Regions from separate parts of the Bradyrhizobium sp. Ken51 genome, predicted to be linked through region 2. Evidence: predicted binding sites of a transcription regulator. Region 2 holds the regulator's gene; each other region holds the start of a gene.
What was found. The regulator LexA, encoded in region 2, represses DNA repair genes until DNA is damaged. The targets are predictions, from matches to a motif close to TGTTCNNNNTGTGTTCNG.
Positions count from the first base shown of each region.

Region 1: the regulator LexA is predicted to act here: its motif matches at 1,591-1,608, upstream of AC0L27_RS21325 (helicase-related protein).
Region 3: the regulator LexA is predicted to act here: its motif matches at 1,918-1,935, upstream of AC0L27_RS10175 (ribonuclease T2).
Region 4: the regulator LexA is predicted to act here: its motif matches at 1,758-1,775, upstream of recA (recombinase RecA).

Region 1 covers NZ_JBVVPB010000012.1:166,866-170,081, reverse strand. The annotation lists gene AC0L27_RS21325 (helicase-related protein) at 1-1,324, opposite strand, end outside; gene AC0L27_RS21320 (DUF3108 domain-containing protein) at 1,910-2,719, opposite strand.
Region 2 covers NZ_JBVVPB010000034.1:51,059-54,274, forward strand. The annotation lists gene AC0L27_RS34840 (molybdopterin molybdotransferase MoeA) at 186-1,397, shown strand; gene lexA (transcriptional repressor LexA) at 1,574-2,275, shown strand; gene AC0L27_RS34850 (hypothetical protein) at 2,737-3,171, shown strand.
Region 3 covers NZ_JBVVPB010000004.1:175,541-178,756, forward strand. The annotation lists gene AC0L27_RS10165 (cold-shock protein) at 1-16, opposite strand, end outside; gene AC0L27_RS10170 (23S rRNA (adenine(2030)-N(6))-methyltransferase RlmJ) at 266-1,126, opposite strand; gene AC0L27_RS10175 (ribonuclease T2) at 1,179-1,871, opposite strand; gene AC0L27_RS10180 (hypothetical protein) at 1,991-2,455, opposite strand; gene AC0L27_RS10185 (hypothetical protein) at 2,638-2,931, shown strand; gene AC0L27_RS10190 (DUF3617 domain-containing protein) at 2,976-3,216, shown strand, end outside.
Region 4 covers NZ_JBVVPB010000006.1:68,442-71,657, reverse strand. The annotation lists gene gcvP (aminomethyl-transferring glycine dehydrogenase) at 1-403, shown strand, start outside; gene recA (recombinase RecA) at 595-1,683, opposite strand; gene AC0L27_RS13020 (hypothetical protein) at 1,933-2,100, shown strand; gene AC0L27_RS13015 (DUF2798 domain-containing protein) at 2,807-3,064, opposite strand.

The DNA.
Region 1 (3,216 bases), on a different contig from region 2:
CGACGAAGGTCCAGGTGCGAATCTGCGCGATCCGGGCCGACAGCGTGTCGATATCGCCGTCGACGCGGTCGGCCTGGTCGATCTGGGTCCTGAACCAGGCGTCGGGGATGCATCCCTTCCGCATCAGGAAGCCGTACAGCGTCGTCACCAGCTCGGCGTGGGCGGCCGGCGACAGCTTTCGATAATCCGGGACCTGGCAGGCCTCCCACAGCCGTTCCACCGCGTCCTTGCCATGTGCGACATCGCGCACCTCGGCGTCGCGGGCGGCGTGGTCGAGCACGCGCATGTCCTCGGCGATGGGCGCGCGCGTCAGCGCCTCGTGACCGGGGGCCAGGTTCAGCGAGACCTGGAGCGCGCCGAGGGAGGCAAAATCCAGCTTCGAATTGCGCCATTGCAAAACCTTCACGGGATCGAAGGTGTGGTTCTGCAGCGCATTGACGAGTTCGGGCTCGAACGGCGCGCAGCGGCCGGTGGTGCCGAAGGTGCCGTTGCGGGTGGCGCGGCCGGCGCGGCCGGCGATCTGGCCGAATTCGGACGGCGTCAGGCGGCGGAACTGGTAGCCGTCGAACTTGCGGTCGGAGGCAAAGGCGACGTGGTCGACGTCGAGATTGAGGCCCATGCCGACGGCGTCGGTGGCGACGAGGTAATCGACCTCGCCGTTCTGGAACATCGCGACCTGCGCGTTGCGGGTGCGCGGCGACAGTGAGCCCAGCACCACGGCGGCGCCGCCATGCTGGCGGCGGATCAGCTCGGCGATGGCGTAGACCTCGTCGGCCGAGAAGGCGACGATGGCGGTGCGGCGCGGCTGCCGCGTGATCTTGCGGTCGCCGGCGAATTCCAGCTGCGACAGCCGCGGCCGCGTGATCATGGAAACGCCCGGCAGCAGCCGCTCGATGATCGGTCGCATGGTCGCAGCGCCCAGCAGCAGCGTCTCGTCGCGGCCGCGGCGGTTGAGGATGCGATCGGTGAAGACGTGGCCGCGTTCCAGATCAGATGCAATCTGCACCTCGTCGACGGCGAGGAACGAGACGTCGAGATCGCGCGGCATCGCCTCGACGGTCGAGACCCAGTAGCGCGGCGATTTCGGCTTGATCTTCTCCTCGCCGGTCACCAGCGCGACGGCATCGGGGCCGACCCGCGCGGCGATCTTGTTGTAGACCTCGCGCGCCAGCAGGCGCAGCGGCAGCCCGATCATGCCGGAGGGATGCGCGAGCATCCGCTCAATGGCGAGATGGGTCTTGCCGGTGTTGGTGGGACCAAGCACCGCAGTGACGCCGGCGCCGGGAAGCCGATCGGAAGCGAAGGGGGAGGAGGAAAAAGGCATCTGGGGGATTAGGTAATGGCGATTGGGGCGAATGTCAGTGCTGTTTTGGGGCGGTGGCGCGAAGGGCTGGCCTCACACACTGCTGTCATCGCCCGGCTCGACCGGGCGATCCAGTATTCCAGAGGCGGCGCAGATCAAACCGAGAGGGCGCGGCGTACTGGATGCCCCGGTCAAGCCGGGGCATGACAGCGGAGAATGCGGCGCCCCTCCCCAGATCCCGCGCAACTGTCTCACTTTGCGACGCTTTTCCCGTTGGCTTTAAGCTTCGGAACGAGTTGAGAACGAATCGCGGCCGAATCGCTGACTCCCCCTTGAGTCCTGTTCCGTTCACGCAAGATGTCGCGGGAGGCTTATTGGGTTCGCACTAGATGGAGTTTTGGCCCGCCGCACAAGCGACGTTTCGGTGGCGGATTCGTTAAAGCTGGGGACGGCGCGGAGTCGAATCAGAATCGGGGAGGAGTCAAATGGATTCCCGTCCTCGCCCCCACAAAAAGCGCGAAAACAACCCCATGCACAGTAGGCATGTCGTTGAAATCATTCGTGTTTATTTTGCCAAAAAGGGGAGTTCGGCGCGGGACGCCAGCCCTACTGAGTCTTCGCCACCCTGGGCGGCTGCGCCGTGGTGATGAAGCTGGTGGCTTCCAGCATGGCCGGCCCGAGCGGGGTCGGCACTTTCAGCCAGAACGGGACCAGGATGCGCGTGCCGGCGATCGGCGCGAACGCGACCTCGATGTTGCGCTGGGCGGCGAGATATTTGATCACCGGACGGTCGGGGATGTAGCCGGCGATGGGCACGAAATACAGCGAGCAGACCACGACCTGGCCGTGATAGCCCTTTTCCGCCTTGACGTTTTCCATGCGCTTGAAATCGAGCTTGAGCTCGTAGCGCATGCGGCCGTCGAACACGGCGGCGCTGCCGTGGCAGGCGTCCGCCGACAGCACGTCGCCGGTGCCGGATACGCGCACCAGCGAGGCCGTCATCGGATCCCAGACGCCGCGGCGATGCGCGTCGGTGACGACGATGCGGTCTGGATCGACCGGCGGCTCCGGCAGGATGGCAAAATCCTTCACATTGCCCTTGTCGAGCGTGATGCGGATCTCTTCGGTCTTCTTCGAGGTGGTGGTGGAGGCCTGGTAGCCGGTCGCGACCAGCGCGCCGTTGACCACGCGGCCCTGCGAGGCGCCGGTGCCGGACCCGCCCGCGAACGATTTCAAAAGCCCCGAGGTGCCGCCGGAGGCCGCGGCCGCGAACACGTCGTCCTGGATGTCGATGTTCCAGGCGCCCTTGCCGACCGGAATGCCCGCCAGCGTCGCCTCGTATTGCGCCTCGAGCTTGCCTTGCGCCGCCGCGGGCTCCGCCGCCCACGCCAAGACCAGCCCGAAAAGGGCCACCATGACCCAGCGGCCGGCAGAGCGCGGATGACTTGCGCGCCGCTCCGCTGAGCGCAGCTCATTTGGGCGCAGCTCATTTGGACGCAGACTTGGCGCAAGATGAGGCGTTGTGAGCACGAAACAATCCAATCGGGGCGCGAACGGTTGTTACTTAAGCGAAAAACCGCGCCAGGCAATGTGTCCGGGCCTATCGGCGTCCGGAACTCCACTGGACTCTTCGGGCGCGAATACGCCCTTTATGTGATGGTAAGGCGCGATAATCATTGCCGTTTTGGTGATCGGGGCGGGTCAGAAGCGCGCACCTCTCTCCTCCCTTTCCACTGTCATGCCCCGGCTTGACCGGGGCATCCAGTACGCCGCGGCCCCTCTGGTCAGCCGTACCGTCTCGGAGTACTGGATCGCCCGGTCCCGGCTCCGCCAAGGCTACGCCGAGGCCCACACGGGTGCTCGGCCCGCCGAAGCTTCAGCGAAGGCGGCAAGGCGGGCGATGACACCGCTTT
Region 2 (3,216 bases):
ACCACTATCCTGCCGATCTGTAACCTCCTTCGGATCATGGCGCGACGCGCTTGATCCCGGCTTCCGGAACAACATGAAGCGGCGGGAATGACTGCGCCCGTTCAGCCGTTTTTGCCTCCGCGCCCGCGCTCGGCTAGAAGACTTGCGGAACATTCGCCCGAACGTGCCGAGCAGGAGTTTTCGCCGTGGCCTTGATGCCGGTTTCTGACGCGCTTGCCGCAGTGCTGGCGGGTGCAGAGCCGCTGCCGGAAGACATGATTTCCCTCGACGAGGCCTACCATCGCGTGCTCGCGCGTGACGTCGCGGCGCGACGTACGCAGCCGCCGCAGGCGATGTCCGCGATGGACGGCTACGCGGTGCGCGCGGCCGATGCCGCGACGATCGATTCGGAGCTCACCGTCATCGGCGAAGTCGCGGCAGGCCGACCGTTCGCGGGGACGGTCGGCGCCGGCGAGGCCGTGCGGATCTTCACCGGCGGCGTCGTTCCCGGTGGCGCGGACGCCGTCGTGATCCAGGAGGACACGGTCGCCGCCGGCAAGCGTATCACGATCAAGGAAGCCGCGATCGCCGGACGGCACATCCGTCCCGCCGGCGTCGATTTCCGCGAGGGCGACGTGCTCCTGCGCAAGGGAAGCCGTCTCACCGAGCGCGACCTCGCGCTCGCCGCCGGGATGAACCATCCGCACCTTGCCGTTTTCAGGCGTCCGAAGGTCGCGATTCTCGCCACCGGCGACGAGCTGGTGATGCCGGGCACCACGCCCGGTCACGGCCAGATCGTCTATTCCAACGGCTACGCCCTGCACGCACTCGCCCGCAGGGAGGGCGCCGAGACCATCGACCTCGGTATTGCCGCCGACACGCTGGAGGCCACCACCGCCGGCATCCGCCGCGCCCGCGAGAGCGGCGCCGACATCCTGATCACGACCGGCGGCGCATCGGTCGGCGACCACGATCTGGTCCAGCAGGCACTGAGGGACGAAGGCATCGCGATGGCGTTCTGGAAAATCGCGATGCGGCCAGGCAAGCCGATGATGCACGGTCGGCTCGGCACAATGGGTGTGATCGGCCTGCCGGGCAATCCCGTGTCGTCCTACGTGTGCGCTTTCCTGTTCCTGGTGCCTCTGATTCGCGCCCTGTCTGGCCGTTCTGTGATTCACCATCGCCGTGAAAGCGCCGTGCTCGGCCGCGACGTCGGCGCCAACGACCAGCGCGAGGACTATCTGCGCGCGCATCTGGAGGAGCGTGACGACGGCACACGCGTCGTTCTTCCCGTCAACCATCAGGATTCTTCGCTGCTTGCGAATCTCGCTGCAGCACAGGTACTTCTCGTGCGCGCTCCGTTTGCGCCGAAGGCCGAAGCCGGCACGGCTTGCGAAGTATTGCGGCTCCCCGTCTGAGCGCCTCGGCAACGCGCGTTCCGCGAACTTTGCTCTGTTCACGGTAAATTAAGCAGTTGCGGAACATGTATCGAACATATAGTGTCCGTTCATGATTTGTTTCGAGCATGTAGCGGCATATAGCCGAATTCAGCGTCTCGGAATCGGACGACATCAACCGGGGGACTTTGGTCGAGATGTTAACGCGCAAACAATACGAGCTTCTGCGGTTCATCAGTGAACGTCTGAAGGAAAGTGGCGTGCCGCCTTCCTTCGACGAGATGAAGGATGCGCTCGACCTGCGCTCGAAGTCGGGCATCCATCGCCTGATCACGGCGCTCGAGGAGCGTGGCTTCATCCGACGCCTGCCCAACCGCGCCCGTGCGATTGAAGTCATTAAGCTGCCGGAGCTCCAGGCAGCCGCAGGCAGCCGGCGCGGCTTCACGCCGAGCGTCATCGAGGGCAATCTCGGCAAGGTGCGTGCGAGCTCCAGCCTGCCGGCTGACGAGGGCGAGCGTCCCGTTGCGGTGCCGGTGATGGGCCGCATCGCGGCCGGCACGCCGATCGAGGCGTTGCAGACCCGCAGCCATACCATCAGCGTACCGCCTGACATGCTCGGCTCGGGCGAGCATTACGCGCTCGAAGTGCGCGGCGATTCCATGGTCGAGGCCGGCATTCTTGACGGCGACATGGCACTGATCCAGCGCAACGAGAGCGCCGATACCGGCGACATCGTGGTGGCGCTGATCGACGACGAGGAAGCGACGCTGAAGCGCTTCCGCCGTCGCGGTGCATCGATCGCGCTCGAGCCCGCCAACGCGGCCTATGAGGTCCGCATCCTGCCGCCCAACCGGGTGAAGATTCAGGGCAAGCTGATCGGGCTTTACCGGAAGTACTGATACCGGAAGTGCTTCATACCGGAAGTGCTTGGCGCCTCGCGCGCTTCCACCGGCATCGCCGGTCAGAGATTGGAGCGGATCATCGTCCGCTCCGGCTGGATAGTCGTTCTGGTTCTGCACAGACTATCCGGCCCCTCCTCCGGGGCTGGCTCCTCACGACGCCAACGAAACAGCACGGCTTCAAACAGCACCGCTTCGCGGCTCAAGTGTTCGAGGAAACACCGGCCAGCGATCAAGTTCGACCGCTGCAGCCAAGCCGGCAATATTCGCGCATGCGCCTCCCGAATGCATCGCAACGGGCTTTGTTCCTATTGAATTCGGGAAAGATAATGTGATCGCGGCTTGCAGAAGCCAGCCGCAGATTTGCCCATAACCAAGCAGAGCGTTCGTGCTTCCACTCTGATAGAGGCCTGCGCCTCGATAAGAGACGCGGGTAGCTATCCCAGCATGAGGAGCACCCGATGTGTGACTACAGCCTGCATGCCGTCGCGTCGCGCCCCGCCGAAGTCGGCGAGACGATCGTCACGACAAGCTTCCGCGGCACCTCGACGCGCGGCTTCGCCTCCGCAGCCGATCCGTCTGTTGCCGTCTGCCTGCTGCCAGGAACGGAGCTCGCCTTCGCCGACGACGTCCGCTACGACAATCGCTGGATCTGGACACGCACGATCAATTCCCGCGTGGGTAAGTTCGGCAAGATGGATCCGCACATTCCCGACCGCCATCATGACGCGATCGAATTCCCCGACGGTAAATATGTGCTGGTGACGCAGCTCGTCGAAGGCCAGCGCGCGACCGTGCTGCAGCTGCCGGTAACTCAGTCGGTCGCCGAGCGCGAGCACAAGGTGCAGATTATCGCCGACCGGCAGCCGACCGTCACGCACCTGCCGATCGGCTGACACAGCCGCCTCCGGCTACGAGGTCGGGGGTCAGGATTGAATTGC
Region 3 (3,216 bases), on a different contig from region 2:
TTCCCGTCATGGCCATCGGGAAACTCCCCCTCATTGCTCCTCCGTCGTGACGCAGACGCACGTCACGACATGACCGGGCCTTACGAAGCCCGGGAGCTGGCCATCCTTGGGCAGACCATTCGGTCCGACTGGATCTTTCTTAGGCCTTCACTCCGCCGCAACCATTCGCGGAAGCGGAACGTAAAGCCAGTCACTGAAACAGCATAATACGGTTCTCTGCAGATTGACCACCGCTCCTGCATATTTTTCCCAAGATGCCGGAGTGTTACGGCCTCGGCACCTCTAATCGGAATCTGGCAGCGCCACCCTGGCCGAGGGGCATTTCCAGCTCCGGCAGGATCGTCTTGAGCTCGCCGTGCAATGTGTAAGGGGGATTGACGATCAAGAGCCCGGTGGAGGTGAGGGCTGCGCCGTCGGCTTGCGGCGCTACGCTGAATTCAAGCCGCAGGCATTTTCCCGGCGGCTTTGCGACGGCTGCGAGCCGCGCCACTGATTGCACCAGCGCATCAGTGGCCCGCCGGCTCTTGGCGGGATACCAGATTACATAGATACCGGTCGGCCATTTCGCGAAGGCCGCCGAGAAGGCCTCGCCGAGCTTGTCGAACTCGTCCTTGGCCTCGAACGGCGGGTCGATCAGGACGATCCCGCGCCGTTCCTTTGGCGGCACGAAAGCCGGCAGTGCCATCCAGCCGTCGAGGTCGACCACGCGGGCCTGCTCGTCGTGGCGGAGCACGCCGATCAGCGCTTTCCGCGCCTTCGGCTCGAGTTCGCAGGCGACGAGGCGGTCCTGCGGCCGCATCAGGGCGCGCGCGATCAGCGGCGAGCCCGGATAGGCCTTGAGCTCGCCCTTCGGATTGAAGGCGCGGACGATGTCGAGATAGGGCTTGGTCAGCGCCATGGCGTCGTTCGACAGCCGCGCCTGCATCAGCCGCCCAATGCCCGTCAGCCACTCGCCGCCGCGGCGTGCCTCGTCGCTTTCGAGATCGTAGAGGCCGGCGCCGGCATGGGTGTCGATGACGCGGAACGCACCCGGCTTGTCCTGGAGGTAGGTGATGATGCGTGCCAGCACGATGTGCTTGATGACATCGGCGAAGCTGCCGGCATGGAAGGCGTGGCGGTAATTCATGCAAGAGCACTACGCCACGTGACGGCTTGAGCAAAGAGGCACGACGCCTGGGCTACCCACCCCGGATCGGCGGCATTGTCACTTGGTCGCGGCGGCAGGCGCGGCGGTCGATCTCCTCGCAGGCGCGGAATTGCAGGTCCTTGCTGAGGCAGATGCGGACTTCCGATAGCCGCGTCCGGTTGCAGGTGATCGAGACGGCGGCATTGCTGAGGCCCGGATTGGCCTTGATGAAGGCCTCTTCCACCTCCGCCGGCGCCACGGTCTTGGCCTGCGATAGATCGAGATATTCGGCCGGAATCTTGATTGCAGCGCGCGCCTTCCGGATCGTCTCGAAATAACTGCGGTCGGCCAGCCCCGAGCAGGTGCCGTGCTTGTCCCACTCGTTGAAGATCAGCCCCGGCGCCGGCATCAGATCGAGCATGGAGGAGACGATGCTGCGGTTCAGCCGCGGCGACGGCCGCTGGCAATATTCCGGAAAACCGTTCTCATATTGCGGCCACAGACCGTGGACCACGAAAGCGTAGGGCCGTCCGCTGCACTGGATCTGCGAGCGGCCGCCGCGCTCCGCCGCCTCCTCGCAGAAGGAGGGCGACCACGACAGCGACAGCACATAAAAATCGAATTCGCCGGGCGTGTTCTGCCGCTTGTCCTGGGCCTTGGCGCCACCGGCCAATGCAGCCAACCCGGCTGCAAGCGTCAGCGAGATCATCAGACGGGAGAACGAATGCAATCTGGAATGAAACATGGCGACGCCCCTCAACTAGACTGTGCAGATCAGCCTAGCAGGCGATAGGAACATTTCAAGAACAAAATTCGGGCGACCGTCGTTCGGCCGCCTGACCGCTCCGATCCGGACTTCTTCGATTATTGTTTGGCGGCGCGGCAGGCCGGGTTGTAGGCCCAGTTGCGGTCGAGCCCAACCACGCACCATTCGACGCCCTGACCGTAGCCGGCGAAGCCGCCATCCTCGACGATCGAGAAGTGCACCTTGCGCATCTTGCCGTCCGTGAGCATGGCCTCGCCGGTGCAATAGCGGCGAGGAATGTTGTCGGATGCCCAGGGCCGGAACGCGGTCTCGTGAACCGCGGCGAAGCCGGTGATCTTCAATGAGGAATTCCAGAACGAGCTTTCTTTCTCCCAGAACTGGCTGGCGATCGTCGGCAGCGCCCTGTCGCATTCGGAGACATTGCCGTCATAGCGCGGCCCGCTCAGCCAGAAATTCAGCTCCAGCGGATTGGCAGCCCTGGCCTCGCCGAGCGACAGCGCCCCGAACAGGAGGCCGAGCACGGCGGCGAAGCGGAGCGATTTCAGGAAGGTCGAGGCGCGCATGGATGATCCAGACAGCATGATCTGCGAGGGTCCGACGGTGCCGCGAAGGCCGGAGGAGGTCAAGTGCAGCGCGGCAACACTTGCCGACGAGTTGACCGCAATGCTGCACTAGAGGGGCCTTCCGTTCTTTCCACCGCCGCGCTGGCACCGTAAACTGCCGCCAACCAATCGGAGTGACGGGAATGCGAATCATTGCGGCCGCGGGCCTTCTTGCCCTGGGTATGATGGCGAGCCAGTCGGCGCGCGCCGATCTGCTTCCGGTGCCTCCGTTCAAGGGCAACGACACCGGCGGCATCATCGCCTATTCGATGGCAACCCAGACCGATGCGCGGCAGGTCGCGGTCGATCACTGCGCGCGCTACGGCAAGGTCGCCAAATTCCTGGCGGTGCAGGCCTATGAGGGCGGCTACATCTCGTTCTCCTGCCGCTGGGTGCCCTATGGCGCCGCCGAGCAGCCGATCCGCACGCTCTACTGAGGCGCTTTCGCAACGCCGCTATCTCGCAGCCGGGAGCTTCCCACATGACGCGCAAACTCGCTTTGCTCGGCTCTGCACTTTGCTTCGTCTTGTCGGCAGGCAGCGCTCGCGCTGAAGACCTGCCGGTGCGCAAGGCGGGCCTGTGGGAATTGAAGATGGTCAGGACCGGCACGCCCGTGCCCGAGATGACCATGCAGCACTGCACCGACGAGACCGTCGACAAGGAGATGAACAACAACGTCTCGCCGATGGCCAAGCAGATCTGCGCCAAGCAGGACATCAAGA
Region 4 (3,216 bases), on a different contig from region 2:
CGACATCGCCAAGCGCCTGATCGACTACGGCTTCCACGCGCCGACCATGAGCTTCCCGGTGCCGGGCACGCTGATGATCGAGCCGACCGAATCGGAATCCAAGGCGGAGCTCGATCGCTTCTGCGATGCCATGATTGCGATCCGGAGGGAAATCGCCGAGGTCGAAGCCGGCCGCTTCAAGATCGAGGCGTCGCCCTTGCGCCACGCCCCGCACACCGTGCACGACATCGCGGACGACGATTGGAAGCGCGCCTACACCCGCGCCGAAGGCTGCTTCCCCGCGGGCACCTCGCGCACGGACAAATATTGGAGCCCGGTCGGCCGCGTCGACAATGTCTATGGCGACCGCAACCTTGTGTGCTCGTGCCCGCCGGTGAGCGATTACGCGGAAGCGGCGGAGTAGGAATAGGGCGCGACCAATGAGCGGCTCTCGCGATCCCATCGCCACAGCCGCTCGTTTGTCAGTTCAGCTTCTTAGGATGGGTAGAGCGAAGTGAAACCCATCACCCCACGCAAAACGAAACAGGCGCCGAAGACGTCGGCAACTCAACGTCCTCAGCGCCCGCTCCTCGCGAAAAACTTTACTGTTGAAGCTTACTCGTCCGCCGGCTCCTCGCCGTCGGCATCACGCTCGGGGCTGCCGGCGAGAATCTGCTCGGCGATCAGGCCGGAGTTCTGGCGGATCGAGGTCTCGATCTTGGCGGTGATGTCGGGGTTGGCCTTCAGGAACGCCTTCGAATTCTCGCGGCCCTGACCGAGGCGCTGGCTGTCATAGGAGAACCATGCGCCGGATTTCTCGACGATGCCGGCCTTGACGCCGAGATCGAGAATCTCGCCCATCTTGGAGACGCCCTCGCCGTACATGATGTCGAACTCGACCTGCTTGAAGGGCGGCGCCAGCTTGTTCTTGACGACCTTGACGCGGGTGGTGTTGCCGACCACTTCGTCGCGCTCCTTGATCGCGCCGATGCGGCGGATGTCGAGGCGGACGGAGGCATAGAATTTCAGCGCGTTGCCGCCGGTGGTGGTTTCCGGCGAGCCATACATCACACCGATCTTCATGCGGATCTGGTTGATGAAGATCACCATGGTGTTGGACTTGTTGATGGACGCCGTCAGCTTGCGCAGCGCCTGGCTCATCAGCCGGGCCTGCAGACCTGGCAGCGCATCGCCCATCTCACCCTCGAGCTCGGCCTTCGGCACCAGCGCCGCGACCGAATCGATCACCAGCACGTCGACCGCGCCGGAGCGCACCAGCGTGTCACAGATTTCCAGCGCCTGCTCGCCGGTGTCCGGCTGCGAGATCAGGAGCTCGTCGATGTTGACGCCCAGCTTGCGCGCATAGACCGGGTCGAGCGCGTGCTCGGCGTCGATGAAGGCGCAGATGCCGCCCTTCTTCTGCCCTTCCGCCACCGTGTGCAGCGCCAGCGTGGTCTTGCCCGAGGATTCCGGCCCGTAGATCTCCACGACGCGTCCCTTCGGCAGGCCGCCGATCCCGAGCGCGATATCGAGCCCGAGCGAACCCGAAGAGACCGCCTCGACATCCATCGAACGGTCGTTCTTGCCGAGCTTCATCACCGAGCCCTTGCCGAACTGCCGCTCGATCTGGGAGAGCGCGGCGGCCAGAGCTTTACTCTTGTCCATGGAAGATCCTTCGACGATACGCAGGGCAGTGGTGGACATTGGGTCGTGCTCCTTATGGCGAGGATTCGCTAGAGGGACAAACGGCTGGCGAGGCGGCGCGGCGATAAAATCAATGTACCCTATTTGTTCTAGGTTCGCAATATGTTCTTTGCGGATTTTGGTGCTGTCTGACGCGCATCAAAGACGGATGATCCGCGCGCCGTCAGAATTCCGTAATCCTGCGGCACCGAACCTTTCGCGGCCTGCGGTCTTCTCTTGGATGGGACCGCAACTCTGGGGACCTCAGTCATGACGAACAACACGCATCACGATACGAACCGGCGCAATCCGCTGCTGGAGGCGGCGCGGGAAGAGATGATCAAGTTCGAGCGCAAGGAAAACGAGTTCCGCAAGAAAGATCGCCAAGAGCGTGCCGCCGAGCTCCATTTGCCGCTGGACGCGATCAAGCTTCAATAAGGCCGCCACGACGAGGGTTTAGGAGCTGACCGAGGCCCGCTTGCGACTCGTGGGGCGATGGAGGTGTTCGCCAGCGGCAATGCTCCGGCGACGATGCCGGAGCGGCCGCCTGTTGATTTCAAGCAGATTGGCACGGGAATCGGATGGCCGCGGAGGCGAATCCGAGCCGATACGGTATCTCAATACTACCAGTAAGCCATTGATTGAACGATGGAATTTGTAGGCGGGCTACTGTGCATGGGGTTGTTTTCGTGTTTTTGAAAGGCGCGCATGGGCCTTTCGACCCGCGCCGTGTCCCGGCAGCCAACACGGCCTACAGCAGAACCAGCAACCCGATGCCGATCACCAGCACTACGAAGCCAGCCGCCGTCGCGGCGGCGAATGACCGCTCTACGTTGTCCATGATGCCACCCCGTTGCCGGCACGCCACGTTTCCCCCATGGCAGCACCGTCGCTGCGAAATCTCGCCTGCGGTTGTGTCCTGAGTTGTGCGAACGGATGTCGAAATTGGGACCGGTGCAGGGTCAGTGTGCGGCCCCGAGCTCTGGGCCTTCGCTGCCGCCGTCGCCCTGTCAGGCTGTCGTAAGCTGAGCCGGCTAGGGTCGTCCGGCTATGGTGTTGCAGCCCAGCACCTCAGCCTCCAATAACCTTTTCCCCGCTTGGCTCTCCAAGCGGGGTTTTTTCATGCCGGTTTTCATGCCGACTTTCATGCCGGCCGGCCGGTTTGCGAACCGCCCTCCTCCTGGGTCAGCCGCAGCGAGAAGGCGCGGATCGCCGGCGCTGCGAGCAGCACGATCGGCAGCATCGCCGCCCATGCGATCAGCCACGACACCATCCAGTGCGCGAGGAACTCCAGCGCGTTCCCTGCGGGAAGGCTGGCGATGCCCGCGGCGACCAGCGAGGTCAGTCCGGACTGGATGATTCCGAACACGAAATGAGAATAGCGGCGGGGAATGCCCAGCATGATGCGCCCATGTTCCTTAGCCTCATCGGGCCAAGCAAGGCACATGCCGCCGCGCGCCGAAGACGCCGCTGCCCGGTCCAGGAACTCTGTTCATGGCCGGAGAACCACGGGAGAGGCCTCGCGCCGCCGCCGGGCGGCCGGCGCATCGATCG